One region of the Enterococcus gallinarum genome, then DNA from elsewhere that is predicted to be linked to it. Evidence: predicted binding sites of a transcription regulator. Region 1 holds the regulator's gene; each other region holds the start of a gene.
What was found. Region 1 encodes NrdR, which represses ribonucleotide reductase genes. Its sites were predicted from a motif close to ACACNATATATNGTGT; they were not measured.
Positions count from the first base shown of each region.

Region 1 (10,076 bases):
TTTTATTTTGTAGCATCAATGCCACGGGTAAATAGGCATGATCTGATCCAATATCTGCCAAGCGGGCTTGATCCGGAATCTGTTCGCCAACACGAGTCAATCGCAGGGATAATGATTGTTCGTTCATAACGTCACTCCTTCAGAAATAGTATATCATTCTTTATTGCATTTTAAAGGGAGAGTTTTTACTCCTTTTATTTACGGCTTTACTTCGCCTAGAGTTACTTTTGCACTTTTCGTAAAGAAAACTTGCATATCTTGCTTTTCAAACCAATCGTTGTGATCCATATGAAGGTTACTGCGCTCCCTTCGGCCGCCTAGTACTGCTCATCATCTGCTCTGTCTTGCTTCGCAAGCCAATCGCAGTGATTCATACGAAGGTTACTGCGCTCCCTTCGGTTACCTAGTACTGCTCATCATCTGCTCTGTCTTGCTTCGCAAGCCAATCGCAGTGATTCGCAGCAAAACGCGTTGTCCGTTGGGACAACGCGTGGGGTTATTGCACAATTTCAACTGTTTTGATTGAATTTCCTGGAACTTGAGGTGGGATTGACATAGTCATTACTGGCAAGCCTGACAATGTGACTTGGACCGTTGTTCCTTTGGTCAACTCAGAAACTTGACCTTCAAATGATTCTTGCGGTGCGTGTAGGATCACGCCGTCTGTTTGAAAGTTAGGAACAATCGTTTCTTGATCGTCGACTGCTTCGATATCATTTAGAAAAATCTGTATCGTTTCGTTGTCGCCAGCTGTTGCATTTTCTTGAAGAACTCCTGTAAAAATAGTCGTTGCCTCGCTTTCGACAGTGCTATTTGTCGTGCTTTCATCGTTTTTAGTTGTTTCACTCATCGAATCATTATCTGACGGCGAACCGCAGGAAGCTAATAATAAGGTTGTCAAAGCCAAACCTAAAATCGTCAATTTCTTCATAAGAAGTTCTCCTCTCTTCTATATTTCCGAATTCCGGCGATTTTTGCCAGTCATTTGGATCTCTTTTGTCAAGTAACGAATTCGTTCCATGATCCGCTTGGCTTTCAATGGCTCTGATTCTCCACGTTGAGTAACGGATAGATGCTTCTCTAACTCTTGCATGGAAAAGTTAGAGGAAAAGAACGTTGGCAGTTGTTCTTGCATCCGATATTGCAGAATGACACCAAAGACTTCATCACGGATCCAGCTGCTCATGGCATCTGCACCAATATCATCCATCATTAGGATGGGGGCTTTTTTAACTGCATTGAGTTTGTCGCCAACCAAGTCTTTGCCGATTGCTTGTTTCATTTCGACAGCAAATGTCGGGAAGTGAACAAGGGTCGTCGTATAACCTGCTTCCGCAAGGTCCCGGGCAATTGCCCCTAGTAAATAAGTTTTGCCGATCCCAAAACTTCCCACCAGATATAATCCTTTGTGAAAAGCCCTTGGATCGTTTTTTAGGTTTTCAATAAACTCGACTGCAGCCATCAAAGCTTCGCCCCGGCCGGGAGTACTTTCATACTGAGCAAAATTGGCCTCTTGAATATCTTTCGGCATATCCATTGCTTTGATGCGACTACGGATCTCTTCTTGTCGTTGATGCGCTAAAAGCTCTTGCGTGGGCACATAAGTGACATCGATAAAATGAAAGTTCAACGCTAGTCGTGGCTCATATCCAGGTGCGATCATCGTAGGGTCATTCAAACGAAACTTTCGTTTTTCTTGAACAAATTCATAGAGTTTCGCATAACTTTTTTGGATATCTGCATCTGTCAGTTCCTCCCGATGTTCTGCAATGAATTCTTTGACATCCGGATCTTTCAATACGTCCCCCATCATTTCTGAGAAACGATCGCGATAGTTTCGTTTGTCTAAAATTTTTGATAGATTCTTCCCAACATCTTCCATTAATTGTCACCTGCTTTCTTTTGCAAGTAGGCTTGCAGTTTTTTGTCGATCTCTGCCTGACGTTCTGGGGATAATGTCGTTTCTTCAACTGGTTTTTCGGCCCAGCTTGGCAGTTTTTCTTCACGAATGATCTTTTTAGACGGGCTTTGCGGCCGTGTGCGTTTTTCTTTTGCTTCTTTAACTAAGTCCCGTACATGCTTGATCGCTTCTTCCGCGGTTTTTACTTGCAATTCAGACCATTGTGCCGCAATGTTATTGACATAACTTGCTGGCAAAGCCGCATTGTTCTGTACCACTAACACATAATGAATAAGAACATTGATCACACTATTGGATAATGGCGAGCGTTCCACTAAGCTTTTTAGCAGCCATTGTTCGGAGTCTGTGACAAAGCTCTTTTTTTCAGCTTTGATTGCTTTCAAGAATGCCATCGGCGCATTATTCTCACTTTCGCGGATCAATGCTAGATCGTTATCACTATACCCATTTTGTTTTAATGTATTAAATCGTCGGATCTCTTCATCTGAAGTGGGATCCACTTTATTTACAGTTTTGGTAAAACGCGTCCGTGTTTTTTGTAAAATCAATTGTTCTAATGCCTTCTGATCGATTTTCCCAGTAGTTAAAGAAACCGAATCTGTCATCAGATCCAACAGCTCCATCACATCATAGCCGTATAATGAATGGTATAGGAGTAGTTTTTGCCGAAAATCTTTATCGAAATTGTCTGCACGGATGTAGCGACGTTGAGCTTCATAAAGAAGAAAATCCCAATCTAGTTGTTGTTCATCTAACACCAGTCTGCTTTGAGTGTCTTGGAATTTGCCATTGACTTCCTGTAATTCCTCTTCATTGGCTGCAAATTGTTGTGTATCCAAGCGATAAGCATCCATAAAAGAAGCCGTAACTTCTTGATAGCCTTCTGCTTGCCATTTTGCTGGTTGGAACAACGAAACAAGTTGTCGAAACTTTCGCTCTCCAACATGGTTAAGCAATAAGAAACTATAGAGTTCATCTTGAAAGAAATCGCTCGCATGAACTGGCTCTTGCAGGTGATACAAAAATGTGATTCCTAACTCGTCATCTTCTTTTTCAAACGTTTTGAGTAAGCCGATTCCTTCTAACTTATTTCGTGCTTGAATAAAACGCTGTAACCCTACATTCATCGCATTCAAAATATCTAGATGAATAAACTCACTTTCTTGCGGATCCTGCTGATCCGCAGTCAGTGTCAGATAGAGTGCTAAGGCATCACTTTCGATGATTGGCTGATAAAGATGAATCAGCGCATCCTTCCCTTCAGTTGTTAGTGGACGACTTTTGAAGACACGATACAATTGATTTGGTAATATGTTGCCCACCATTCAGGGACCTCCTATTCCTCTTGATTGTCTGCTGTTTCTTGCGGATCACTTGGTTCTTTTGCCTTTTCAACGATGTCCTGCAATTCTTTTAAGAAGACTGACATATCTTTGAATTGGCGGTAGACACTAGCAAACCGAATGTAAGCAATCTCATCTAAGTCGACTAGATCTTCCATGACATATTCGCCAATCATCGTTGTCGAAACTTCATTTTCACCTAGTGCTCGCACACGATTCTCCACATGATCAACAATTTTTTCCATTTGTTCCATTGTAACGGGTCTTTTTTCAGCAGAGCGTATCAACCCTCTTAATATCTTTTCACGATTAAATTCTTCACGAGCGCCATTTTTCTTAATAACTAATAATGGTGCTTCTTCAATTCGTTCAAATGTGGTAAATCGATAACCACAGTTTTCACATTCGCGGCGGCGGCGAATCACGCGACCATCGTCGGCTTGGCGGCTATCAATCACTCGAGAATTGTTATGATGACATTTTGGACATTGCATAGTTCCACCCCGTTCTCTCTTCCGTGTCTCGAATGATGGCGAGACAGCGATGATTTATATGCTTAATTATAACATGAAATTCTTTTATCTAATAGGTAAAGTCTTTCAAGCGAAAGAAATATTACAAATTTAAATAATGTGACGGTTGTTTTTTTAGCCACAAAAGAAAAACGACAGAATCAATTCTGTCGTTCTCCTCCTTATCTCATTTGTAACAGTGACACAAACTCATCCAGAGTTTCCCGTTGTTCCATTTGTTGGTTGCATTGCTCACTGTCGCGACAAATGTAATTTCCTCGTTTGGTGTATGTTCCATCGCCACCACTTTTTGTCAACGATAAAAACATGGAGACAGTAGACTCATGCTGACATAAAGGACAGATTCCTTTTTTTACTTCTGTAGATAAATGACCATAGATTCCTTGGTAGCCTTTTTGAGTATTTACGATCATAAATTTACTTTGACTGCCGATGTCATCCCAAGCCAAATACGTATAATCACGAAGGTCTGTTTGGGAAAAATCAGGTACTTTTAATTTTTTTACTTTACGAAACAGTTTCTCTGTTTGTTTGACTGAAGGCACTTGAAAAGGTCGGACATTCTTTTTTAGTGCTTCAAGAATGGTCAAGCTCTTTGACATCGTCAAAGATGAATCAAAAAATTGACGAATCAGAGACTGTGCTTCTTTGTCCTCCTCAGAAAAAAATGGTTGAATGGCTTCTTCAGTTAACATTTCAACTGTGCGAATCGTATGGCGATCATTAACAGACTGATAAGTCCGAACTAATTGTTGGACTTGATGTTTGATGAAATGAAATTGATAGGGTTCAATGGTGGTCATAATAGATATCGATCCTCTCTTTAATGAAAAAACAAAAGATATTACTGATAAATTCCTCTGACCACAGTCAAGGACAATGCAGAATTCAGCATTTGTTGACCACCTCCTGGACTTCCCTTTTTTTTATGGAAAGTCATTGGCTATTATAGTTTTTCCTTCAGGGGTTGTCAATCATTGTCCGCAGACAGCATCCTTTTCTTGTCAAAGTGGAATTATTGATACCTTTTAAAACAGGATTTCCTTCTTTTTTATCTATTTATATTGATTGACGAATATGGTTTATCATAAAAAAACTCCAGATCCTGTCTAGAGTTTTTCTTCGATTCCTGTATAATGTTTCAAATGATCAGCATCCCGTCGTTCGGTTGAAGAGATCTTTGCAGCATCTGTGTCTTCATTTTCGTTTAACAATCGGTCCCGACCAAGTGTTTCTGATGTTTTATCACCTGGTTGAGCATCTAATTCATCATGCCGATCCTCAATTTCGTCTACCTGTTGTTGACGGTGATCTTTTTTGGCTTTTGCTTCATTTGCCTGTTCTTTTCCTTCTTGTTCCATTTTTTCATTATTGATCCATTCACCAATTTTTTCTTTTGCAGAACCAACAATTACATCTTTTTCGTCTTTCAATGATCCCATGATGATTCCTCCTTTTTTATTAGCATAGCAAGAATTTCTTCGATTGACAAAAGATACGTATGCGCTTCATTTAAAGATATGGTATACTGAATCAAATTTTCAGAATATTCTTTGACAAGGAGCAGTTTATGGACATCTTAAATTTTGAAGACATCCAGTTGGTTCGCAAGCAAACTGTTTTGTTGCAAGACATCAACTGGCAAATTGCTAAAAATCAGCATTGGGCACTTTTAGGATTAAATGGTGCTGGCAAAACACTTTTATTACAACTGATCATTGGGATGATCTGGCCGACTTCTGGCAAACGGCAAGTTCTAGGTCAAGTCTACGGAAAAACATCTGTGCCAGACCTTCAGCGCAGAATTGGTTGGATAAGTGCGACCTTGCAAGAGAAGATTCCTGCTCAGGAGCTCTCAGAAATGGTCGTTCTATCGGGAAAATATGCTAGTATCGGTATTTATCAAGACTACCAAATGAAAGACTTGAACCAAGCTATTGCCATTCTTTGTTCAACTGGCGGCAGTCAACTGATTGGCCAGCCATTTCATCAGTTATCTCAAGGGGAACGTCAATTAGTCTTAATCAGCCGCGCTTTGATGGCAAATCCCGAATTGTTGATTTTAGATGAACCTTGTAATGGATTGGATCTTTTTGCTCGAGAAGAATTGCTAAGTCGAATTGGCGAGATGGCGCACAAGGAATCACCTACGTTGATTTATGTGACCCACCATACAGAAGAGATTTTACCGATTTTTGACCATATCATGATGCTGAAAAATGGTAAAATCCACGCTTCTGGCAAGCGCCAGCAAATTTTTAACGAAAAAACGTTATCTGCTTTTTATGGGAAACCTGTTTTTTTCCATGAAGTCACTTCCGATCGCCTGGCAGTTTTACCAAAAAGCAACTCACTAAACAAAAAATGAAACAAAAAAAGAGACAGCGACAACCAAAGCCTCTTTCCAGATATCCTTTCTAACTTCAGTTTCCAGCAAACGACAAAATAATGCGTCAACTGTTAGCTTTTCAGAAATAAAGGGGGCTCCTTTGTGCCGGTGTCTCTGTCTTAATTCTTTCTTTTAGCAAGCCATTCTTGAACTTGCGTCTTAACTTCTTCAATGGTTCCTTGATTGTCAAAGAGGATATCTGCCCGTTTGCGCTTCTCTTCTATTGGCATTTGACTATTGATACGTTGTTGGGCTTCGATGCTGGTTAAATGGTCTCGCTTCATCAGTCGCTGCAACTGGATCGATTCCGGAAGATAGACGACCGCTACTTGATCTAGCAGGGATTCATAACCAGTTTCGTATAACAAAGGAATATCTACGATCACAAGATCAGCTTTTGCTTTCATGACTTCAATCTGTCGTAGGATTTCTTTACGGATAAAGGGCCCTAATGTGCGGTTCAGCAATTCCCGTTTATTGTCATCCGCAAAAATGATTTTTCCTAATTTTTTCCGAGCTAGTGTCCCATCGGGATTGATGACCTCTGGCCCAAAAACAGTTTTGATTTTTTCAAGCCCTGGCATCCCTGGCTCCACCACTTCACGAGCAACGATATCAGCATCGATGATTGGGATACCAGCTTCTTCAAAGCACTTGACAACGGTACTCTTGCCAGTAGCAATCCCGCCCGTTACACCTACAACCAAGCTCATCTTTCTGTCCCCGCGTGTAATTGCTGGCAGAATGGACAATAGTGGGTCCCTCGTTGTGCAACTTTTGTTTTTACGATCGGGGTACCACAGCGGACACAAGGATTGCCGGTTTGACCATAAACGTGTAGAGAGACTTGGAAATGCCCCGCTTCGCCTAACGCATTCAAATAGGTCCGAATCGTTGTGCCTCCTGCCTCCACTGCTCGGGCTAAGACATCAATGATCGCCCGATGCAACAAGTTAATTTCGGCTTCATTCAGTGTCGCTGCCGATTGCTCAGGATGAATCTTTGCTTCCCATAAAGCCTCATCCACATAGATATTGCCTAAACCTGTCACAAGCTTTTGATCTAAAAGCAGCGGCTTGATGGCTTTTTTTGATTTCTTTAGGTCACGAGTAAAGTCTGTCAACAGAAACAGTTCCGGCAATGGTTCCGGCCCCAACTGCATGATTCCTTTATACGTACTGCTCTGGTCTTTTTCAACTAAAGTCATACGTCCAAATTTTCGCACGTCCCGATAATGCAATTCACTGCCATCAGTGAAATGAAAAATCACATGCGTGTGTTTGTCCGGCACCCCTTCTTTTTCAAAAAATTCATACTTGCCTTCCATGCGTAAATGGGAAATCAGATCATAATCGGTCAATTTGAAAATCAAGAATTTGCCTCGACGATCAAAAGCTTGAAATTGTTGTCCTTTTAGCATCGCTGCAAAAATCGGTACTTCTGGAGATTCAATGATCCGGGGCCAACGAATCTCCATTTCTTTGATCGTTTTATTTAAAATCAGTTTCTCTAGTCCTCTGCGAACTGTTTCCACTTCTGGTAATTCCGGCACAACATTTCACCTCATTTATTTTGCTTCATACCACGTTTTGCCCCAGTTACTATCTGTCAACAATGGCACATGCAGTGAGACAGCATTTTCCATGACTTCTTTGACAAGAGCATCTAAGCGTTCTAATTCATCTTCTGGTACTTCGAAGACAAGTTCATCGTGGACTTGTAAAAGCATCGTTGCTTGTAATTTTTCATCCTTTAGACGACGATCCAAATCAATCATGGCAATTTTCAAAATATCTGCGGCACTGCCTTGGATCGGTGTATTGATTGCTGTACGTTCTGCGAATGTCCGCAAATTAAAATTGCGGGAATTGATATCTGGTAAATAGCGACGACGATGATACAATGTTTCCACATAGCCTTTGTCTTTCGCTTCACGGACAACTTCTTCCATATAAGTTTTGACCCCTGGATATTTTTCAAAGTAGGTATCAATATATTGCTGCGCCGCTTTGCGAGTGATCCCAAGATTTTGGGAGAGACCATAATCAGAGATACCATAAACGATCCCAAAGTTGACCGCTTTTGCTTGACGTCGCATGTTTGGTGTAACTTCTTCTGGAGTGGAGATCCCAAAGACTCGCATAGCGGTACTTGAATGAATATCTTGTCCTTCTACAAAGGCCGCTTTTAAATGCTCATCATTCGAGATATGGGCTAAAACCCGCAGCTCGATCTGAGAATAATCCGAAGAATAAATGACCCAATCTTTGGCTCTTGGAACAAAGGCTTCTCGAATTTTCCGCCCTTCTTCTAATCGGATTGGGATATTCTGCAGATTTGGATCAACGGAACTCAAACGTCCAGTTTGTGTTAAAGTCTGCACGTAACGGGTATGGACTTTGCCATCTCCTTGAATCACTTTAAGCAGTCCTTCCACATAGGTGGATTGGATTTTGGCAATTTGACGATAGATCAAAATGTCTTCGACGATCGGTGCCTGTTCCTTCAACTGTTCCAAAACATCCACTGCCGTTGAATAGCCAGTCTTAGTTTTCTTGATCACTGGCAGCCCCATTTTTTCAAATAAAATCACGCCTAATTGTTTTGGCGAATTTAAATTGAACTCTTCGCCAGCTTCTTGATAAATCTTTTGTTCGATTTCATGCAAACGTTCTGCAAATTCGCCCTTCATCTGATGCAAACGAGAAGCGTCCACGCGAATCCCAGTGATTTCCATCTCTGCTAAAATTTTTGATAATGGCAATTCCATATCAGTAAAGAGTGCAGTCTGATTTTTCTCTGCTAGCTCTTTCGCCAAACGGACAGAAAGGTAGTTGATCGCCGCAACTTTTCGAGCTAAATGAGCGAAAAAGACTTCTTCATCTGCCGGTAGTCCTCGTTTCGCACCTTTGCCATAGATAGCTTCGTCCGATTGAATCGCATCAAATCCATAATGCTTAGCAACACCAGCAATATCATTATTTGAATCATTGGTATCTAGCAAGTAAGCAGCTAATAATGTATCAAAGACAATCCCTTGTGGTGCAGTCGCATAACGATTCAGCGCCACATACGTTCGTTTTGCATCATAGACTTTCTTCTGTGAAGAGGCATTTTTTAGCCAAGCAATAAAATACTCATTTTCAAAGAGATCATCTTGATTGGTCACATAAATTTTTTGCTGATTCCCCCAAGCGACACCAACGATATCTTCTAAATGATAGTTATCGCCCAGCATCTCGATATAAAGAGCCATATCCTCAGTAAACATTTCCGGAGTGACCTCTGTTACAACGTCAAAAAGAATATCTTCCATTTCTTCCGGTTCAGTCACCACATTTAATTTTTCCAAGAAAGAATTGAAGTTCATTTCTTGATAGAATGGAATCAATTTATCCAGATCTTTTCCTTCGTACTTCAATGAATCAATGGCCACATCCACTGGCGCATCCAAATCGATCGTTGCCAATTTTTTTGACAAAAAGGCTATCTCTTTATCATTGAGCAAGTTTTCTTTCATCTTGCTTGGTTTCATCTCATCGATATGCTCGTAGATTCCTTCAACTGAACCATATTCTTTCAAAAGTTTGATGGCCGTCTTTTCACCGATTTTTGTGACACCGGGAATGTTGTCAGAGGCATCTCCAGCTAATCCTTTCATATCAATGATCTGTAATGGCGCTAAACCATCATATTTTTCTGCAACGTGTTCTGGCGTATAACTTTCGATCTCGCTGACACCCTTTACTGTGATATCAACCTTCACATGGTCGGTAGCCAATTGGGTCAAATCGCGATCTCCAGATAATACCACAACATCAAATTGCTCTTTGTCAACTTTTTGTGCCAATGTGCCGATAATATCATCCGCTTCATAATTGTCCAGTTCA
Region 1 covers NZ_CP050816.1:2,302,515-2,312,590, forward strand. Annotated here, with positions in the region: gene HED61_RS11435 (tRNA (adenine(22)-N(1))-methyltransferase) at 1-127, opposite strand, end outside; gene HED61_RS11440 (hypothetical protein) at 497-931, opposite strand; gene dnaI (primosomal protein DnaI) at 950-1,882, opposite strand; gene HED61_RS11450 (replication initiation and membrane attachment family protein) at 1,882-3,243, opposite strand; gene nrdR (transcriptional regulator NrdR) at 3,258-3,758, opposite strand; gene HED61_RS11460 (FusB/FusC family EF-G-binding protein) at 3,959-4,600, opposite strand; gene HED61_RS11465 (CsbD family protein) at 4,907-5,239, opposite strand; gene HED61_RS11470 (ABC transporter ATP-binding protein) at 5,368-6,165, shown strand; gene coaE (dephospho-CoA kinase) at 6,306-6,899, opposite strand; gene mutM (DNA-formamidopyrimidine glycosylase) at 6,896-7,738, opposite strand; gene polA (DNA polymerase I) at 7,754-10,076, opposite strand, start outside.

Region 2 (10,076 bases), 320 kb from region 1:
ATAAAAAATGAATTGTTGAAACATGCCTCCCAATTTTTCCAACCTTGACCTATTTTCTAGGCAAGGTTTTTTTTTAAAAACTAGATCAATAAAATTATCAAATAACTGTATCGATTACAGTAATTACCGCTTTTTTTGAACACTCAGTTCTTTCAAATAATAGGTGAAATCATTGCTGATTATTTCATTCTTTCCTTGTACCGAAATGTCCTAAAAGCAACAACTTAATCTTGATAATAAGCAATAGGTTGCATATAATATAGGTAACCTATTACCTATTAAGAAAGGGAAATGCTGATGAAGGCCCCAGAAAATCCTAGACATCTATTATTTGGCGGAACATTTATCCTAGCGAACAAGCTCCAATTTGCAGGAGACAAATCTGTCACTGGATTAACCACGAAACAATGGTTTTTACTAATGAATCTTAGAGAACTTTCTAAAGTGAGTGTACCTAGCGTCAATGAATTAGCGAGTACGATGAATACAACAAGACAAAATATTGCCAAGATGCTCGACACAATGGAAAAAGAAGGACTTGTATCAGTTAATCAAAGTGCCCAGGATAAGCGGGTCAAAGAAGTTTTCGTGACAAAAAAAGGACAACAGTTGGCAAAACAAAGTGAAAAAGAAAGTCAAGATTTTCGAGATAAAGTTTTTACAGGAATAACAGACAATGAATTGGCAATTGCTTCTCAAGTCACACTAAAGATGATAGAGAATCTGGAACGCATAATCAAGGAGATGGATCATGATGAAGGATAACCTAGCTGTTGTGCACTTTTCCAAACATGGGATGACAGAAAAATATGCCAGATGGATTGCAGAAGAGTTGAACGCAGCACTTATCGACGGGAAAAAAGCCAAAGACGTAGAATTTCGTAAATATTCATTTGTCATTTTTGGCGGTCCTATTTATGCTGGGAAAATCAGTGGTGTTGATTTACTGAAACGAAACCTTTTCGATCATCTGGTTGTATTTACAGTTGGTCTGAGCGATCCCGTCGGTACGGATTATGCTGATTTAGATAAGAGTCTTCAAAAATTAAAAAGCATTCCTGAAGGTATTTTTCATTTTCGAGGCGGAATCGATTATACACAATTAAGCATGGCAAATAAACTGCTGTTAAAAGTGATAATAAACTCGTTAAAAAAAGTACCTGATGCTGAACTTACTTCGGAAAACAAAGCATTGATCGAAACATATGGACAGACGGTCGATTTTAGTGATAGAACCGCTATTGAACCGTTGGTAACTTATGTAAGAAAGTTAGTTGAGAAGGAAAGTTAAACCGATAAAGACATACACTTAATGAGGTGGATGATTCATCTTACATGTGGATTGAATGGATTGTTAAAGACGTCTCTGCAAAAGAGTCGTCTTTTTGTTTTCAAAGGCAAACCAATTTAATCAAAATTGGCAACTTCTGAAGTAGATGATTGATTCATTCTCCATTTTACTTTCAAACAGGGAAATAGTAAACTTGAGGAAAATCAATGCGATAGTTTTTCACTCACCGTTCAAGACATTCGGTTGAAAAAATGACAAAAATCCTGCAAAACGAATGCTTATCGGGTTTTCTTCGAACAGGATTGACCAGAGAAACAAGGAGAGTTGCTAGAGACGTGCTACTAAGTTTTTTTACAGGAAATCCAGTTTATATTTGCTTGCAGTCTAATTTAGGCAGAGGAGAAGTCTATGGATAAACTTTATTTGGAAGACATAGAAGAGATTATCGCACATCGATACGACAATGGCGCCGATTACTGGACGACTGAGGACCGAAAATTATTGAAAGGGGCTCCGTTTACCACGTTGGAAAGTCCAATGTACTTACTTGAACTGGGAGTGTCTCCCCAGGATGCGATCCTAACAGAAACAGCGGAGCTGATTTTCAGCACTTGGAGAGAAGATGGCCGTTTCAAAACTTCCCCATCTGGTGGGCTGTATCCTTGCCATACGGCGTTAGCCCTAAGGAACCTTTGTGTTCTCGGTTATGCGGAAGATCAACGGCTTCTTAAGACCTTCGACTATTTTATTTCCACACAGCAAGAAGATGGGGGTTGGAAATGCAACAAGTATAGCTTTGGTCGAGGACCTGAAACGGAGTATTCTACACCGATGACGACTTTAACGGTATTAGATGCTTTTCGCTATAGTCCATTCGCAAAGAATCAAGCGGTTATCCATCCTGCGATCGAGTTTCTGTTGACGCATTGGAGACTGAAAAAGCCAATCAGTCCTTGTCATTATGGCATTGGCACGCTGTTTATGCAGACGGAATATCCTTTTAGGGGATATAATCTCTTTTATTATCTGTATGTTTTGTCCTTTTACCCTTATGCGAAACGAGATGAGCGCTTTTTGGAAGCGTTACACCAATTTGAAACAAAATTAGTAGAGGGCAAAGTCATTGTAGAACGTGTTGTGCCGAAGTTAGGAAAGATGAATTTTTGTAAAAAGGGACAGGCCAGTCAATTAGCAACGAAACGTTATCAAGAAATATTAACCAACTTAGCATAGCATTTTTGGCAATTCAGCAGAACAGGAGGCAAGAAAATGACAGAAACTTGTTTGACACTTCGTCCATTGACCAATGAGATCGAACTAGTCGATCGCTGGTTAAGAAAAGAATATATCAAGAAATGGCTTGGTTCGGCAGAAGATTGGTTGACGGAAATCAGAAATGAAACAGGAGAATTTGATTATATCCATCATTTTATCGTCCTTCTTGATGATAAGCCCATCGGATTCTGCCAATATTACGTGTGTGAAAGGACCGTTAAAGGGTATCCATGGGAACATGAGCCGGCTGGAACATTTGGCATTGATTATTTCATTGGGGAAGAGACGTATCTCAAAAAAGGATTTGGAAATATGCTGATCAAAGCACTCGTCATCCATATCATGAGCCATGAACAGGCTCGTCGAATCATCGCAGATCCAGTGCCAGAAAATCAAGTTTCAATCGCTGTGTTGGAAAAAAACGGCTTTGAATTGGATGAAGGAACTGGGCTTTATTTCAAAGATCTTTCAGAATGAATGTTGAAAAGCAAGGCAGTTATGAAAACTATGCTTTTTATCTAGAAGTAAATAGGTGTGTTGAAGTGGACTAGAGACGAAAAGAACTTTTCTTTAAAAGTATTCTTGGTGCAGAAACGAAAGTGAACCTGGTAAAGGAGTCAGAAGAATGGATCGATATGTTGCTTTATTAAGGGGAATCAATGTCGGCGGGAAAAATAAGTTGAGTATGTCTGAATTAAAAGAAGAATTAAAGAAAGACGAATTTACAGATGTTGTCACTTATCTAAACAGTGGCAATGTTATCTTTTCCAGTAACAGAGAGGACCCACAGATTTTAGCCAATAAAATGAGAACAAGGATCAAGCTCGGCTTTGAGTTAGACATTCCCATTCATGTGATTTTACAAGCCGAACTAAAAGAATTATTAGCAAATGCTCCTGAATGGTGGGGAGATGAGAACAAAGAAATTTATGACAACGTCATATTTATGATGAAGCCATTGTCTTTTGAAGTTTTACTGACTGAGATTGGTGAACCAAAAGCGGACTTTGAAAGAGTGTATCCTTATAAAGACATTGTCTTTTGGTCCTTTATTCGCAAAGAACATCAAAAAACAAATTGGTGGGCAAAGACCGCAAAGCCAAAGGTAAAGGATCAACTGACCATCCGAACAGCCAATACTGTAAGAAAAATTGTTGACATGTGATCAAAGAAAGTCCTGTCGATTATTGGCTGATTCCGCTCTTAAACTCATTGTGAAAGGTTTAGGTAGTGTTCTCTAGTTACTGGGTTCTATTGGTCATAAATTGACTTTGAGTGTCGCTTTTTTCAAAGCATGGAAGAAATCAATTGAATGCAAAACTATTCTGAAAATTTTAATTCTCCGAAGAAGGAGCCTTGTAATCTATTTTTAATGGATTTATGCTTATTCTTGAAAGGAGAATGATGATGAAAAAAGCAGAATTGCATGAGTTGATTACGAGTACCCAGCCAAATATTTGTCAAATTGTTGCTTACAAGAACCACGAAGAAGTCTATTCAGATGAATGGAATCATTATCAGAGAAATGATGCTTGCCATGTGATGTCGGCGACAAAAAGCGTAGTATCGTTGTTGATCGGAATCGCCATCGATCAGGGAAAAATTTATAGTATTGAAGATAAAGTCCTTGATTATTTTCCTGATTATAGCGTGAAACGAGGAGAAAAAACGATCTATGACGTGACCATCAAACACTTACTCACCATGCAGGCACCTTATAAAGGAAAAGGAGATCCTTGGACAAAAGTCTGTACTAGCCAAGATTGGACGAAAGCTTCTTTAGACTTTTTGGGTGGAAGAAAAGGGTTGACGAATCAATTTGATTATCGAACAGTTTGTCTGCATATTTTGACTGGTTTATTATGCCAAGCAACAAAAATGACCACGGTTGATTTTGCAAACAGCTATTTATTTGAACCCATCGGCGTTAGTCGACATCACAATTACCATGCCGAAACAGCAGCAGAACACAAGCAGTTCACTATCGGAAAAGAGCCAAAGGAGCCGGTTTGGTTTTGTGATCCATTGGGTGTTGGTACAGCTGGTTATGGTTTGTGCTTGTCAGCCAGCGATATGGCGAAAATTGGCGAACTCTGCTTGAACCAAGGCCGACACAAAGGAAAACAAATTGTCTCTGCTGAATGGATCGCAGAAATGAGTACACCAACGCAGCCAGCTCTAATCCAATTTCAGCAGATGCACTATGGGTATTTATGGTGGATACTAGACCCAAAGCAGAATGTCTATTCAGCAATTGGCAATAGCGGCAATGTCATTTACGTTGATTCGAAAAACAAACTGGTTATTGCTGTAACCGCGTATTTCAAACCTACGGTCCTTGATCGGGTCGACTTTGTAGAAACGTATGTGAAGCCATTTGTCCTGACAGAAATAGTCTGAGCCCTTCACTTATTGAAGGGACGAATGGAAAGGAGCGGCGACTGCGTTCCATGAGAATCTTCTTAAAAGAACGTTGAACGAATGAGCATTTCTTGGACAGATACCAACACAAATTAACGATAACGGAGGAACTCTATGGTCAAGGCAACGATTCGTGCCAGTATTGATCAGGATATCCAAAAGATCTGGCAAATTGTCACCAATCTTCAGGACTATTCCTGGCGAAGTGATTTAAGTAAAATTGAGGTGATCAATGAAAGGCAGTTTATCGAATACACAAAAAGCGGGTATCCCACAACATTTACGATTATCGACAAAGAGCCTTTCACGTTGTATTCATTTACGATGGAAAACACAAATATGCGAGGGCGTTGGCAAGGAAAATTCACCAAATCAGGTGCTCAGACAGATATGATCTTTACGGAAGAGGTAACGCTGAAGAAGTTTTATTTGAAACCATTTGCTAAAAGATATTTGAAGAAGCAACAGGAGAAATATCTCGCAGATTTGACAGCAATCCTAAAAAGAGAGAAAGAAGTTACGGAAAAATCCCATTGAAATGTATTTCGTTGCTGGCTGCCAACCGCAGCAGACTGCAGCACATCAAGCATAGAACAGACAAGAAAATGACTTGAGACAATCACAAAAGAAAAAGTTTTAAAGGAGTTGACCAATGTTTACTTTCGAGAGAGTGACTGACGCAAATGAACAGGAAGCTGTTTCCATCTATTTAAATAATCAGCCGTATTTTTCTTTAACGGATGATGTGGCTTCCTTGCAGTTATTAAAACAAGATATGGTAGATAAGCCTGAATCAGTAAAGAAAGAAAATAAACGCTTTTTTTTAGTTAGAAAGGATACAAAGCCGGTGGCGATCCTTGACTACTTAGTTGACTATCCAGAAGAGCAAACCGCTTATATTGGATTATTGTTGATCAATGAAAAGAGGCAAGGACACGGGAAAGCAATCGTTCATAAATTAGAAGAAATTCTTCTTTCTGAAGGGATGACGAAACTAGCCTTGGCCGTTTTATTGAATAATCAACCAGCGGGTAAATTTTGGCGATCGTTAGGTTTTCGGCCCACTAAAGAAACCATTGCTCAAATGAATCAAAAGAAAGTCAAGGTTCTTTCTTACGAAAAAATTTTTGTTCACCCAAGATCAAGGAACTAGCGAGTCTATTTTCAATAAGCAAAACGTCAGTTGACTCTCTACTTGAGATAAGGGTCAAGATGCAATGAGGAGGGGTATCATGTATTTTTGCACATCACGTTGTTTTATCCGTGATTTTAGGATCGAAGATATCCCAACAGTTATGACCTATAGAAATGATTTAGAGTGGATGAAGTACCAAGGTTTCAAAAACATGGAAAAAGCTGCGTATATCAAAGAACTGCTGCATACAAAAAGTTTTTCTGAAGGCAAAAATTTAGCAGTTGTGCACACTTTAGATGAACGGCTGATCGGTGATATCTATTTAAAAAATGAAGCAGATTTTTTCTGGATCGGTTACACGATCCATCCTCAGGAGTCTCAAAAAGGATACGGCTCAGAAGTGATTCAAGCGACGATACAGTGGCTGTTTGATCAAGGTGTTCAATCAGTAAAAGCAGAGGTAGCGCCTGGAAATCTAGCTTCGATAAAACTTTTAGAAAAACTGAATTTTTCGTTAGTCAAAACGGAAGAAGACGCACTCTATCAGTTGCATCGCCTTGACTACCCACAACAGAAAAATAGGATAAAACAGGAACAGTGAATCAGAAAGTTCTCTTCAAACAATAAAAATCTTTTTACCTTGTTAAGAAGCCTAGGCTAACTTGGTAAAAAGATTTTTTTTGACGAATCCGCTTCACGTTTCTTTGACAAAAGAGTTGGTAAGTGCTCCTAATTTGGTGATGGTTCGAGCAAAGATTAGGCTTTTCTATTTTCTCCATTTATTTAATGCGGGCATCATTCGCTCAAATACGGGGAATAAGATCAAATAAAACAGGAAGTTTCCGCTAGCATGAAACAAATCAAATACGAAGCCTTGAAGATAATAGGCTGTAAAAGAAGGAAACTGATAAAGCCAAACTTCCATCATAGAAACGATCAAACCGTATAGAATACCACAAATGAACGCTAGAAGTGCTTGGGTTAAGCGGCTTTGCTTTATGAGAGATATTTTTCCTCCCAGATGAAAAAAAGTAATCATAGCAGCCAGTGCTACAAATTGGCTGATCGTCCAAGGCCCCATCCCTAAGTAGATATTTGTACCAAGCAAACTCAATAAAGCAACGATCAAAGCATCAGACAAACTGCCTGCCAGGGCTAATAAAAATAAAATAGCACTCATGGGCTGAACGTTGGGGATCCAGACAAAAAATAAGCGTCCAACGATACAAGACGCAGTAAGGAGTGCTAATAAAGAAATTTTTTGAACGGAAAATATATGGCTATGAGGCTGGAACATCGAAATCGCCGTCTTTCTAATTGATAATCATTCTCATTATACATGAAAAAAAATAAATTTCAAGATTGAAAAACACATTATGTAGTGTGATAATGAATTTCGGACACAATATGTTGAGTATGGGAAGGTGGCACAAAAAATGAAATACAGTAAACAAACGATAAGCAAGCTAAACGAGGACATTCATATGTTCCCAGAAGTCTCAGCAATCACTACTGATATGACGAACACATTTGAAGGAATTTCTCGCTTGATCATGCTCGATCGCTATTCTTTCAAGGATCAAAACCACCAAACATTAGATAAGGGTGATTTGGTTATTTTAACCACAAAAGAAGATCCTCAATATCCTGCTCGAGGCATCGGATGGGTAAAGTCTATTGATGACGACATGGTCTCCATAGAGGTTGAAGAAGAGTATCGCTCAGCTATAGAAAATACTGCTGAACAAGTTAGTGGTCTTGTTAAACGACGGAAAAATGAGATCGAAAAACCACTGGAACTTTATTTCGAACAAATCGCTCGCCGAGTCGCTAGAGGGATTTCCGATAAAGAGTTAGAGCAGGAGTTGTTTCTTGAGCAGTTTTATCAGCAAATTGCCGAACAAAATCTGATTCCGGCAGGTCGAGTCCTTTATGGCGCTGGTACTAATTCTCAAGTTACCTATTTCAATTGCTTTGTGATGCCTTTCATTCACGACTCTCGTAAAGGAATCGCTGTACACAGACAAGAAGTGATGGAGATTATGAGTCGGGGCGGAGGAGTTGGTACTAATGGTTCAACCTTACGGCCAAAAGCTTGTGTGGTCCATGGTGTCAGCGGGCGATCCTCTGGTGCCGTCTCTTGGTTGAATGACTTAGCCAATTTGACGAATCTGGTCGAGCAAGGGGGAAGTCGTCGCGGCGCACAGATGATCATGATGGCTGACTGGCATCCAGACATTTTGGCGTTCATTATTTCTAAAATCCAGAATCCTGCAGTATTGCTGCAGTTAAACAAAACATTGAAAAATGACACCATCAAACAGTTAATCAATGAAAAACTTCATTTTGATCCTTTGTCAAAAATGGAAGAAAAAATGTATACCCATATTGCTCAGCTTCCAGAATCATCAGATACCGAGCAAAATGAAATGATCAAGACAGCAAAAGAAAAGCTACGGCATGGAGGAAGTTATACGGTTAAAAACAGCGACTTCCTGACTGGAGCGAATATTTCTGTTTGTTTGACAGAAGAATTCATGGATGCAGTAAAGAAAGACGATTGGTATGCGCTGCGTTTCCCAGATATCGATAATTATTCCGAAGAAGAAATGGCGGAATACGATGCAAAGTGGGCAGAAGTCGGAGATGTGCGAGAATGGGAAGCCGCCGGTCATAAAGTAAAAACCTATCAAAGGATCAGGGCTCGTGAATTGTGGAATTTGATCACTTTTTGTGCCACGTACTCAGCTGAACCCGGTATCTTCTTTATCGATAATGCCAATAAAATGACCAATGCTACAGCCTATGGGCAAAAAGTGGTTGCGACGAATCCTTGTGGTGAACAGCCGTTAACACCTTATGCTGTATGTAATCTAGCAGCAGTCAATTTGGCAAACATGGCCGATCATCAAACGGGGACAGTTGATTTTGCTAAATTAAGAGAAACGGTTAAAACCGCGGTTCGTTTTCAAGATAATGTCATTGATGCGACCCCTTACTTCTTTGATAAAAATGAGCGCCAAGCGAAAGGTGAAAGACGTGTTGGACTTGGCATCATGGGCTTAGCCGATCTACTGATCTATTGTGAGAAAACTTATGGTTCAGCAGAAGGCAATCAATTAGTCGATCAGATTTTTGAGACGATTGCTATCACCGCCTATGAAGCCTCCATTGATTTAGCAAAAGAAAAGGGCAGTTTTCCATTTTTGATTGGGAAAGATGATCAAGAGACACAAGCATTACGAGAGAAGTTTATTGACACAGGGTATATGAAAAAAATGCCAGCCCATATTCGTGAAGGGGTGATGCAATTTGGGATTCGCAACTCACATCTTTTGACTGTCGCACCAACAGGATCGACGGGAACGATGACCGGTGTGTCAACAGGATTAGAGCCTTACTACTCCTTCTCCTATTTTAGAAGTGGCAGATTAGGCAAATTTATTGAGATCAATGCAGCAATCGTTGAAGAATATCTTGCGAATCATCCGGAACAAGCCAAAGATCAGCTGCCAGACTTCTTCATTTCAGCAATGGAACTGTCCCCAGAAGAACATGTTGGTGTTCAATGTGCGATTCAACGCTGGGTGGATAGTTCGATTTCAAAAACTGTCAATGCACCGAAAGGGTATTCTGTAAGTCAGGTGGCGAAAGTCTATATGGATCTCTACGATGGTGGTGCCAAAGGCGGTACTGTATACGTGGATGGCAGCCGTGACTCACAAGTATTGACTTTGGAAGCAATCGACAATGAAATAAACACTCAAGTAGAACCAGCAGAAGATCAATTTACCACCCAAACGAATGAACCAGTGATTTCTGGTGACATTTGTCCCATCTGTCATGAAGGAACAATAGAAGAAATTGGCGGTTGTAGTACATGTACCAATTGTAAAATTCAATTGAAATGTGGTTTGTAAAAATAGATCATTAGTGATTGAAGAGATAAGGGAT
Region 2 covers NZ_CP050816.1:1,983,960-1,994,035, forward strand. Annotated here, with positions in the region: gene HED61_RS09880 (5-methylcytosine restriction system specificity protein McrC) at 1-48, shown strand, start outside; gene HED61_RS09885 (MarR family winged helix-turn-helix transcriptional regulator) at 298-765, shown strand; gene HED61_RS09890 (flavodoxin domain-containing protein) at 752-1,291, shown strand; gene HED61_RS09895 (prenyltransferase/squalene oxidase repeat-containing protein) at 1,700-2,524, shown strand; gene HED61_RS09900 (GNAT family N-acetyltransferase) at 2,561-3,043, shown strand; gene HED61_RS09905 (DUF1697 domain-containing protein) at 3,192-3,731, shown strand; gene HED61_RS09910 (serine hydrolase domain-containing protein) at 3,974-4,966, shown strand; gene HED61_RS09915 (SRPBCC family protein) at 5,102-5,524, shown strand; gene HED61_RS09920 (GNAT family N-acetyltransferase) at 5,640-6,140, shown strand; gene HED61_RS09925 (GNAT family N-acetyltransferase) at 6,220-6,723, shown strand; gene HED61_RS09930 (hypothetical protein) at 6,889-7,419, opposite strand; gene HED61_RS09935 (vitamin B12-dependent ribonucleotide reductase) at 7,559-10,042, shown strand.
Region 2: a site for NrdR is predicted at 7,492-7,507, ahead of HED61_RS09935 (vitamin B12-dependent ribonucleotide reductase). Genes of this name have one in related genera too.

Region 3 (10,076 bases), 1.1 Mb from region 1:
CTTCTTTTGTGAGCTCGACTTCTGGAATGACCCCTCGCTCGGTCCAATAGTTGTTGACTGTTTCGTAGCGTTGATTGGATAGCAAATTTCCCATTGAATAGAGAATAAATTTTTTCTCGCCGTCTTTTTCGATGATTTCTGTTGGTTCAGCGACATGTGGATGACCGCCAAAAATGATGTCCGCTCCGAGGTCGATCATTTGTCGATAAATCTTCTGCTGTTCTTCTGTAGGTTCTAAGGAATATTCTACACCGAGCTGCGGCATAACAACGGTGATGTCGGCTACTTTCTCTGCCTCTTTGATTTCAGCTGCTACTTTTTCCATGGATAAATCTTTTAAATAGGTCGTATATTCTTCCGGTGCCAAGCTAGCTTCATTGCCATTGAATCCGTAAGCATAAGCCAGCATCGCTACTTTGATGCCATTGGCTTCTTTGACGAATATCCCTTGATCATTTACATTGACACCAATCGGCTCCAATCCAATCTCTTGAAAAGCATTAGCAGTCGTTTTAAGCCCTTCGATTCCAGTATCCAAAATATGATTATGGGCTAGATCAATCACATCAAAACCAGCTGTTTTGATACTTTCTACTACATTCGGAGGCGCATTAAAGGTAGGATAACCGCCTAGTTCTTTGTTGGGATTGATGGTGCCTTCAAAGTCACCAAAAGCAATATCGGCAGAAGCGATCAACGGTTGCACCTGCTCAAAGTCATTGTCAAAATCATAGCGTTTCCCATCAAATGCACTCATATAAACTGGTCTGTGATAGAGCATATCGCCACTTGCTGTCAGAGTGATTTTCGACGATTGAGAGACCGTTGTTGTTTCTTGGCTGGAAGTAGACAGTGCCACTTGGTTATCTGGGGAGCTTGTTGACGAATCAGTCCCAGTACGCATGGTGTGAATCAGCCAATAACTAACGGCAATCGTAACAAGCAGTAAACTTATGCCCAATGCCCATAGAAGCTGTCTTTTCCGTTGTTCAATCCTTCGTTGTTGCCTCATTGCTGCTCTCCGCCTTCCCAATATTAGCCTTCTTTGTCAACATTTTCTCATTACCTATCACGTTATGCATTGCACGGTTTCTTGCTTTTCTGCTTTGAATGAGCTAAAATCGCTAATTTCCTTTCAATAAAAGAACTATATATAGCAAATAAATATTATATATATAATTAATCATACTAAAGAAACAGTTCTTTTGATAGCCCTTTCTCATAAAAAGAGCAGCTAGGCATTTCTGCCTAACTGCTTTACTCATACTCGCTAGTTACCTAATAAAACTGGCGTTAGATTCATGGATGATTTTAGATTTTCTCTTCATGCTTTACCGGACAGCTTTGGTGGCAATCAGAACAACTGCCTTTTTTGACCATTCGATAAAGCACTTTTCCTGCATAGCCAAAGATCACTAGACTTAAAAGAATCGTTGCAATCATTTTTCGCCTCCTACTACTTCTCCGACTACTTGTAATAGTGGTGAATTTTTTTGTTGGGGTCTCTTTATCAGAGCAAACAGCAACAAACCAAGAACAATCAACGCTGCCAAGGTTCCTACTGTCAGTTGCCCTCCTTCAAAGAAGATATGCCCGAATTGGTAAACAATCAGACTTGCACAATAAGCCAGTCCACACTGATAACTAATAGCCAACCAAGTCCACTTGCTATCCCCCATTTCACGATGGATCGCGCCGATGGCCGCAAAACAAGGGGCACACAATAAGTTAAAAATCAAAAAGGAGTAGGCGGCTACTGGGGTGTAATCGCCTCGCAGCACTTGCCAGATCTCTGTACCGGTTTCAGAAACCCCACTTTGGCCGTACAAAATCCCAAAAGTCCCGATGACATTTTCTTTTGCCACCAATCCTGTAATGGTCGCCACGGCACCTCGCCAAGTGCCCCAGCCTAGTGGCGCAAAAATCGGTGCTAACAAACGGCCGAAAAAGGCTAAGATGCTTTCTTCTTCCCCCACTCGATCAAAGGTAAAGTTGTAGCTAGAAGTAAACCAGATAAAGATACATGCAACGAAGATGATCGTTCCGGCTTTTTTGATGAAAGCTACGGCCCGATCAATCGCACTTTTCAACACGGTTCCTAGTTGCGGCAAATGATAGGCAGGCAATTCCATGATAAAAGGCGCTGGATGGCCGGCAAAGAGAGCGGTCTTTTTCAATGCAATGCCTGATAAAACAATGGCTCCCATCCCAATGAAGTAAGCCGATGGTGCGACCCATGAGCTTTCGGGAAAGAACGCCCCGGAAATCAGTGCAATGATTGGCAGTTTGGCAGAACAAGGCATAAAAGTCGTAACCATAACGGTCAAACGACGATCTTTTTCATTTTCGATGGTTCGGCTCGCCATGACTCCTGGAACCCCACAGCCAGTAGCGATCAGCATCGGAATGAAGGATTTCCCAGATAAGCCAAACTTCCGGAACAAACGATCCATCACAAAAGCGATTCGTGCCATGTAGCCACAATCTTCTAATAAAGCCAAACAAAAAAAGAGCACAAAAATTTGAGGGACAAATCCAAGGACAGCCCCGACACCTGCCACGATCCCATCTTGGATCAATTCTTGCAGCCATTGTGCCACCTGCCATTGGTTCATCAACTGCTGTAGAATATCCGGAACCCAACTGCCAAATAACACATCATTGACCCAGTCTGTGCCCATCGTGCCAATCGTTTGGATGGATAAGAAGTAGATTCCCCACATGAAAAAGGCAAAAATCGGTAGTGCCAGTAGGCGGTGGGTCAACACACGGTCGATTTTATCACTTAAGGACAAGCGGTATTCCTCTTCCTTGATCGTTGCTAAAGCCAACAACTGCTGAATGAATTCATACCGTTCGTTTACTATAATCGCATCACTGCGCTCGTCAAAAATCATTTCCGTGATTTTGATAATTTCCGCTAATTCTTTTTCATTGCTCGGCGTCAAAGTGACTTGTTGACGAATCAATTCATCGCCTTCAAACAGTTTGATGGCAATCCAACGTCGTTTGCTTTCAGAAATCTCTTCGGGCAAAAGGGCCTTGATCTCTGCTAAGGCAGCCTCCAAACGGGAATCATAGACAACCACTGAGTCGCCATTCCCAGCTTTTTTCTTTGCGGCATCAATCAGCTTATTCAATCCATGTTGTTTTAAAGCACTGAAGCCAACAACAGGTACGCCTAGACCATAGGACAGCTTCTCAAAGTTGATCTGGATCCCTTTGCGCTTTAAAAGATCGATCATATTGATTCCCACTATTGTAGGCAGACCCATTTCCAACAATTGTAAAGTGAGGTAGAGATTCCGCTCCAAGTTCGTTCCATCAACGATATCTAAGACAGCATCGATGGGGGCTTCTGCCAAATAATTTCTCGAGATCACTTCTTCAGGAGTATAAGGAGACAATGAATAGATACCCGGCAAATCCTGGATCGTGATTTCTTTGGCTTTACGGAGCTTTCCTGATTTTCGTTCGACTGTCACTCCCGGCCAGTTCCCAACGGTTTGCTTGGCCCCCGTCAGTTGGTTGAAGGTGCTAGTTTTGCCGCTATTGGGATTGCCGACTAATGCGAATTGATAGGTCATTCCTCTACTCCTTTTTCAACAAAGACGAAAGCTGCTTCTTGTTTTCTCAGCGACAATTCATACCCTCTTAAGCGAATCTCGATCGGATCACCTAGTGGCGCTAGTTTCACGATATGAATCGGCACATTCTTGGTGATCCCCATATCCATCAATCGCCGCCGCAAAGCACCAGTCGTTGCAATTTTTACCACCTTGCCCTGCTCTCCTACATGTAATTGATCTAGAGAAGTCAAAACCGTCTGCTGTTGTCTTTCGGACACGTCAATCTGCTCCATGACGCTGGCATCCAATGCGATCCGGTTGTCCCGATGCAAGATGATGCCGCTTTTGCGGTTTTTTTGAACCATGAGAATGTCAACGCCTACCCGAAGACCCAAATCATTTAAATGCGCCGTGACGTTCTTTGGTGTCGCGATCGCTTCGATTTGGTATATTTTGGAAGCCTCTGTTTGCGCCATTTTCATGATTTCTTCCTCCTCTTGTGAAAGATTCCTATTATTTATCCGTTCAATTGAGAATGATTATCATTATAATAGAGCGATTTAGGACTAAAGTCAATCTGTTTCACAGATGAACTTGAAAGTTCGTTCACAATTCAAATTTTTTTTACTCACATCCATTGCATATTCTCGGATCTTTTTGGCTAAAAATCGCGATTTCCTAGGAAAAATCGGCTTTTTTCGGTTGTATAAAAACCAGACAAACACTATAAATAGTGTATGTAATTTTCACAAGCACTAGATATAGTGTTTTTTCGTTGACTTTCTCCTAGACTTATTTATACTAGATTTATAACTACTACTGACTCGGAGGAAATCATTATGAATATTAAACTATTTTCAAAAAACAACTGTATGCAATGTAAAATGGCAAAACGCTTTTTAAGCGATAATCATATTTCTTTTGAAGAAATCAATATTGACAACCAGCCTGAAGCAATTGAGTTTTTGAAAGAACAAGGATTCCAAAGCGTTCCGATCATCACTTCTGATGCACAAACAATCATTGGCTTCCGTCCGGATCAATTACGTCAATTGGCCAGCTAAGCAGTAACTTAACCAATGTGTTTTTGGAGGATTTGTCAGTCGTCAAGACCTGCAGATCCTTTTTTATACGATCAAAACAAGGAAAGAGGTTGCCTTTTATGAGCTTAAAAGAAATCAAGGATGTAAGCTATTTTAAATTGAATAATGAAATCAACCGCCCCGTTGATGGACAGATCCCTCTACACAAAGATAAAGAAGCACTAGCGGCTTTTTTCAAAGAAAATGTTGAGCCAAATACGATGACTTTCGATACAGTTACTGACAAAATCAATTACTTGATTGAACATGACTACTTAGAAGAAGCTTTCATTCGTAAGTATCGTCCTGCGTTTATCGAAGAACTTTATCAGTTTCTATCTGAACAGCATTTTACCTTCAAGTCCTTCATGGCAGCGTACAAATTTTATTCTCAATATGCATTGAAAACCAATGACGGAACAGCCTATTTGGAAAGTTATGAAGACCGTGTGGCATTCAATGCTCTCTATTTTGCAGATGGCGATGAAGAATTAGCTTTGGCTTTGGCTGATGAAATGATCTATCAGCGTTATCAACCGGCAACGCCTTCTTTCTTGAATGCTGGCCGCAAACGCCGAGGTGAATTGGTCTCTTGTTTCTTGATCCAGTTGACCGACGATATGAACGCAATCGGTCGGGGGATCAATTCCGCATTGCAACTTTCTCGGATCGGCGGCGGCGTAGGGATCACGTTGTCTAACTTGCGGGAAGCTGGCGCGCCTATCAAAGGTTACGAAGGAGCTGCTAGCGGTGTGATGCCAGTCATGAAATTGTTCGAAGATAGCTTTAGCTACTCCAATCAACTAGGACAGCGTCAAGGTGCTGGTGTCGTCTATCTCAACGTGTTCCATCCAGATATCATCAGTTTCTTATCTGCCAAAAAAGAAAATGCGGATGAAAAAATCCGGGTCAAGACTCTTTCTCTTGGTGTGATCGTTCCTGATAAATTCTATGAATTGACCCGTAAAAATGAAGATATGTATTTATTCAGCCCATATAGTGTCGAAAAAGAATACGGTATCCCGTTCTCTTATATCGACATCACCAAAGAATACGACAATTTAGTCATGAATCCTAAAATTCGTAAAACCAAAATCAAAGCCCGGGATCTTGAAAACGAAATTTCGAAATTGCAACAAGAATCCGGCTATCCTTATATCATCAATATTGATACGGCCAATCGTTCCAACCCAATCGACGGCAAGATCATTATGAGTAACCTTTGTTCCGAGATCCTCCAAGTGCAAGAACCTTCTGTGATCAACGGCAAGCAAGAATATGAAGTACTTGGTACCGACATTAGTTGTAATCTTGGTTCAACAAACATCGTCAATTTGATGGACAGTCCTGATTTTGGAAAATCCGTCCGTGCCATGACTCGCGCGTTGACTTTTGTTACAGATGCTTCTGACATCGACGTTGTTCCTTCTATTCAAAATGGAAATGCGTTGAACCATACGATTGGTTTAGGTGCAATGGGCTTGCATACCTATTTTGCGAAGAATCAAATGGAATATGGTTCTCCTGAATCATTAGAATTCACAGACTTATACTTTATGTTGCTCAACTACTGGACACTTGTAGAAAGCAATAACATCGCCAAAGAACGGGGCGAAGTGTTCCATAACTTTGAGAAATCAGCTTATGCGGATGGCAGCTATTTCACAGACTATATCACAGGGGATTACCAACCAAAATCAGACAAAATCAAAGCGTTATTCGACGGTGTCTTTATTCCTTCTGGAGAAGATTGGGCCGCATTGGCAGAAGCAGTCAAAAAAGACGGCTTGTACCACCAAAACCGTTTAGCCGTTGCGCCAAATGGTTCTATCTCTTATATCAATGATACAAGTGCGAGTATCCATCCAATCACACGAATGATCGAAGAACGGCAAGAAAAGAAAATTGGGAAGATTTACTATCCTGCACCTTACTTGAGCAATGATACGATTGGTTACTATCGCTCAGCCTATGATATGGATATGCGTAAAGTTATCGATGTTTATGCAACTGCACAAAAACACGTGGATCAAGGAATGAGTATGACCCTCTTCATGCGCTCAGATATTCCAGAAGGGCTCTATGAATGGAAAGAAACCAGTAAACAGACAACCCGTGACTTGAACATTCTGCGTCATTATGCGTTCCATAAAGGGATCAAATCGATTTATTATGTACGGACCTTTACGGATGACGCAGAAGAAATCGGCAGCAATCAATGCGAAAGCTGTGTGATTTAATCACGCACGCTAAGCTAAGCACTGACTAAGAACAAAAAAACTACCTGATTGAATCAAATGTCTTCACCAAAGCATGATCGAGATGGATTAGAGATCCTCCCGAAAGGTTGAAGGCATTTGCGACTGACAATCAGGTAGGCTCCTTTTGTTCTTGTCTCTGGTATCAAGACTACTATTGGAGGAACCTAAGATGGGCAAAACTTATTACGAAGCAATCAACTGGAATGCGATTGAAGACATCATCGATAAATCAACTTGGGAAAAGCTGACAGAACAATTCTGGCTAGATACGCGTATTCCATTATCCAATGATTTAGATGATTGGCGGACACTTTCAGATCTAGAAAAAACAACGGTTGGTTATGTATTTGGCGGGCTAACACTGCTCGATACGGTTCAATCAGAAAGCGGAATGGATCAGCTGCGTAAAGACGTACGCACGCCCCATGAAGAAGCTGTTTTGAACAATATTCAATTCATGGAATCTGTCCATGCCAAAAGTTATTCTTCTATCTTTAGCACATTGAATACAAAAGCCGAGATCGATGAAATCTTTGAATGGACCAATACGAATCCCTATCTGCAAAAAAAAGCAGAACGTATCAATGAGATCTATAAGAACGGGACTCCCCTTGAAAAGAAAATTGCGAGTGTTTTTCTAGAAACGTTTCTTTTTTATTCCGGTTTTTATACACCGCTCTATTATTTAGGCAATAATAAATTGGCTAACGTTGCAGAGATCATTAAACTGATTATCCGTGATGAATCGGTACATGGAACGTATATCGGCTACAAATTCCAATTAGGTTTCAATGAGCTTCCTGAAGAAGAACAACAGCGTTTGAAGGACTGGATGTACGATTTGTTGTATGAATTGTATGAAAATGAAGAACGGTACACCGAAGAATTGTATGACGCGATCGGCTGGACGGAAGAAGTCAAAACCTTCTTGCGCTACAATGCAAACAAAGCATTGATGAACTTAGGCCAAGATCCCCTGTTTCCAGATACGGCCAATGATGTCAATCCGATCGTAATGAATGGTATCTCTACCGGAACCAGCAATCACGATTTCTTCTCTCAAGTGGGGAATGGCTATCTATTAGGAACGGTAGAAGCAATGAAAGATGATGACTATTTCATCGGTCTAGGAGATTAAAAAAAGTTGACCTTTTATTAGGGTCAACTTTTTTTCGCGTTTTGAAGCCTTACAGCATCACATTTTTAAGGAAGTCGAGAGTTTCATCCAAACATTTCTTTGATTCTTCTAGCGAATAATCAAATTGGTATTCATGATTGACTGCCTCAGGAACATCTTTGTAAAAGAGAGATTTAACTGGCACATCTAGCTCTTGAAGCTTCTGATCAAAAGCGATTCCTTGATCCTGGAAAGAATAGGCATTGCCATCCGTGATATAGGTTGGCGGAAATTCTTTGGTCAATTTATTGACTAATGACACTTGCTGCAATTCTTTACTGTTTTTCCAATCTTTGGTTCCTAATAAAGACCACGCGACTGTTTTAACAAAGAATTTCATGAAGCGATCATCAGAAGTTTGATGAGCCATTTGCTTCAAGTCAACAGGTCCGCAATAAGAAATGAATCCTTTTATATCTCCTGATGGGATCACTTGCGTCATCTTCATATCTTTGGCGTAATCCGAATTGGTTTGGATCGCTAAGAATTGCCCAGCAATCTGTGAGCCGGCAGAGTCTCCACCAAAAATGACTTTTTTAAAGTCTAACATTGGATATTGCGCTGCCTCTTTCTTGATTGATTGATAGGCTTGATTGATTTGTTTGACTTGCCCTGGGTATTCTAGACTAGGAGCCCACTCATAGTTCAATGAAACCACTGCCACTTGTCCGCGATCTGCTAAGTAGGTCGCAAATTCTTTGGCCCCTTCCTTATCACCACCGACGTAACCACCACCATGCACCCAGAAAACAACTGGTACTTTCGAAGCACCTTGGGGATAATAGAGGTCAAATGTACTACGATCATAGTCAGAAGTATAGGTCAGATCATTTTTTACCGTCACATGAGGCAAACTTTTTTGATACGCGGTTTCATCTGTGATCTTCACCTCGTCATTAAACATTTTTCCAATCAGATAGGCCCCTGGACGAGGTGACACTTGAAAAGCAATCAGTACAACTAGTGCTAGTGCTACTAGAATACCGACAAGCCATAAACAAACACGCAAAATTTTTTTCACATACATGCTCCTTTGCTCTTTTTTCAGCTTCTTTATTTAACCACTTTTGCTGGAAGAATTCAATCAAACGCTGGAAGAATTCAATCAAACGAAGGAATTTATCAAAAAAAAGAAACGATAGCCATCTAGCAGATCGCTATCGTTTAAAAGATCAATGAGTCAATTAGAGCGGTAAAATCATGAATAGTCCGGCTGCCAATGCTGCACCGATAAAAGGTCCAATGATTGGTACAAACGCATATCCCCAGTCAGATGTTCCTTTATTTTTGATGGGCAAAATTTGATGGGCGATCCGCGGACCTAAATCTCGAGCTGGGTTGATGGCATATCCTGTCGGTCCGCCTAAAGAAAGACCGATCGCCAAAATCAAGATTCCGACTACGATTGGGTTCAAGCCATCCGTAAAGGTATTTGCACCAAATGCCAACAAGCCAAATACTAAAACAAACGTACCGATCACTTCGGTCATCGTATTCGCGGCTAAGTTACGAACGGCAGGTCCAGTGGCAAATGTCCCTAAAATAGCGCCTTGATCTTCTGTTTCATCCCATAACGGCAAGTAATTGAGCCAAACAAGAATTGCACCGACGATCCCGCCTGCTAACTGTGCTAACATGAAAGGTACCGCCAATCCCCAAGAAAAATTACCCGTCATTGCCATTCCCAACGTTACAGCAGGGTTCAAATGGGCAGGTCCCATGAAACCAGAGGCATAAACAGCAATCGTCACAGCTGTTGCCCAGCCTGTCGCGATCACGATCCAGCCGGAAGCTTCTGCTTTACTCTTTTTAAGGTTGACTGCCGCACAAACACCATCCCCCAGTAAAACTAAAATTGCCGTTCCCAGAAATTCACTAAAGATTTGTGTTGCATCACTCATATCATTCTCCTCCTTTTAAGGCACTCAAATCTGATTCCGCAATTACTTGATCCAATTCTTCGGCATACATTTGCTTGTCTGCAGCT
Region 3 covers NZ_CP050816.1:3,374,679-3,384,754, forward strand. Annotated here, with positions in the region: gene HED61_RS16315 (CapA family protein) at 1-1,012, opposite strand, end outside; gene HED61_RS16320 (FeoB-associated Cys-rich membrane protein) at 1,312-1,443, opposite strand; gene feoB (ferrous iron transport protein B) at 1,440-3,587, opposite strand; gene HED61_RS16330 (ferrous iron transport protein A) at 3,584-4,051, opposite strand; gene nrdH (glutaredoxin-like protein NrdH) at 4,409-4,633, shown strand; gene nrdE (class 1b ribonucleoside-diphosphate reductase subunit alpha) at 4,732-6,891, shown strand; gene nrdF (class 1b ribonucleoside-diphosphate reductase subunit beta) at 7,082-8,050, shown strand; gene HED61_RS16350 (alpha/beta hydrolase) at 8,100-9,116, opposite strand; gene HED61_RS16355 (MIP/aquaporin family protein) at 9,274-9,990, opposite strand; gene glpO (type 1 glycerol-3-phosphate oxidase) at 9,992-10,076, opposite strand, start outside.
Region 3: a site for NrdR is predicted at 4,291-4,306, ahead of nrdH (glutaredoxin-like protein NrdH). Genes of this name have one in related genera too.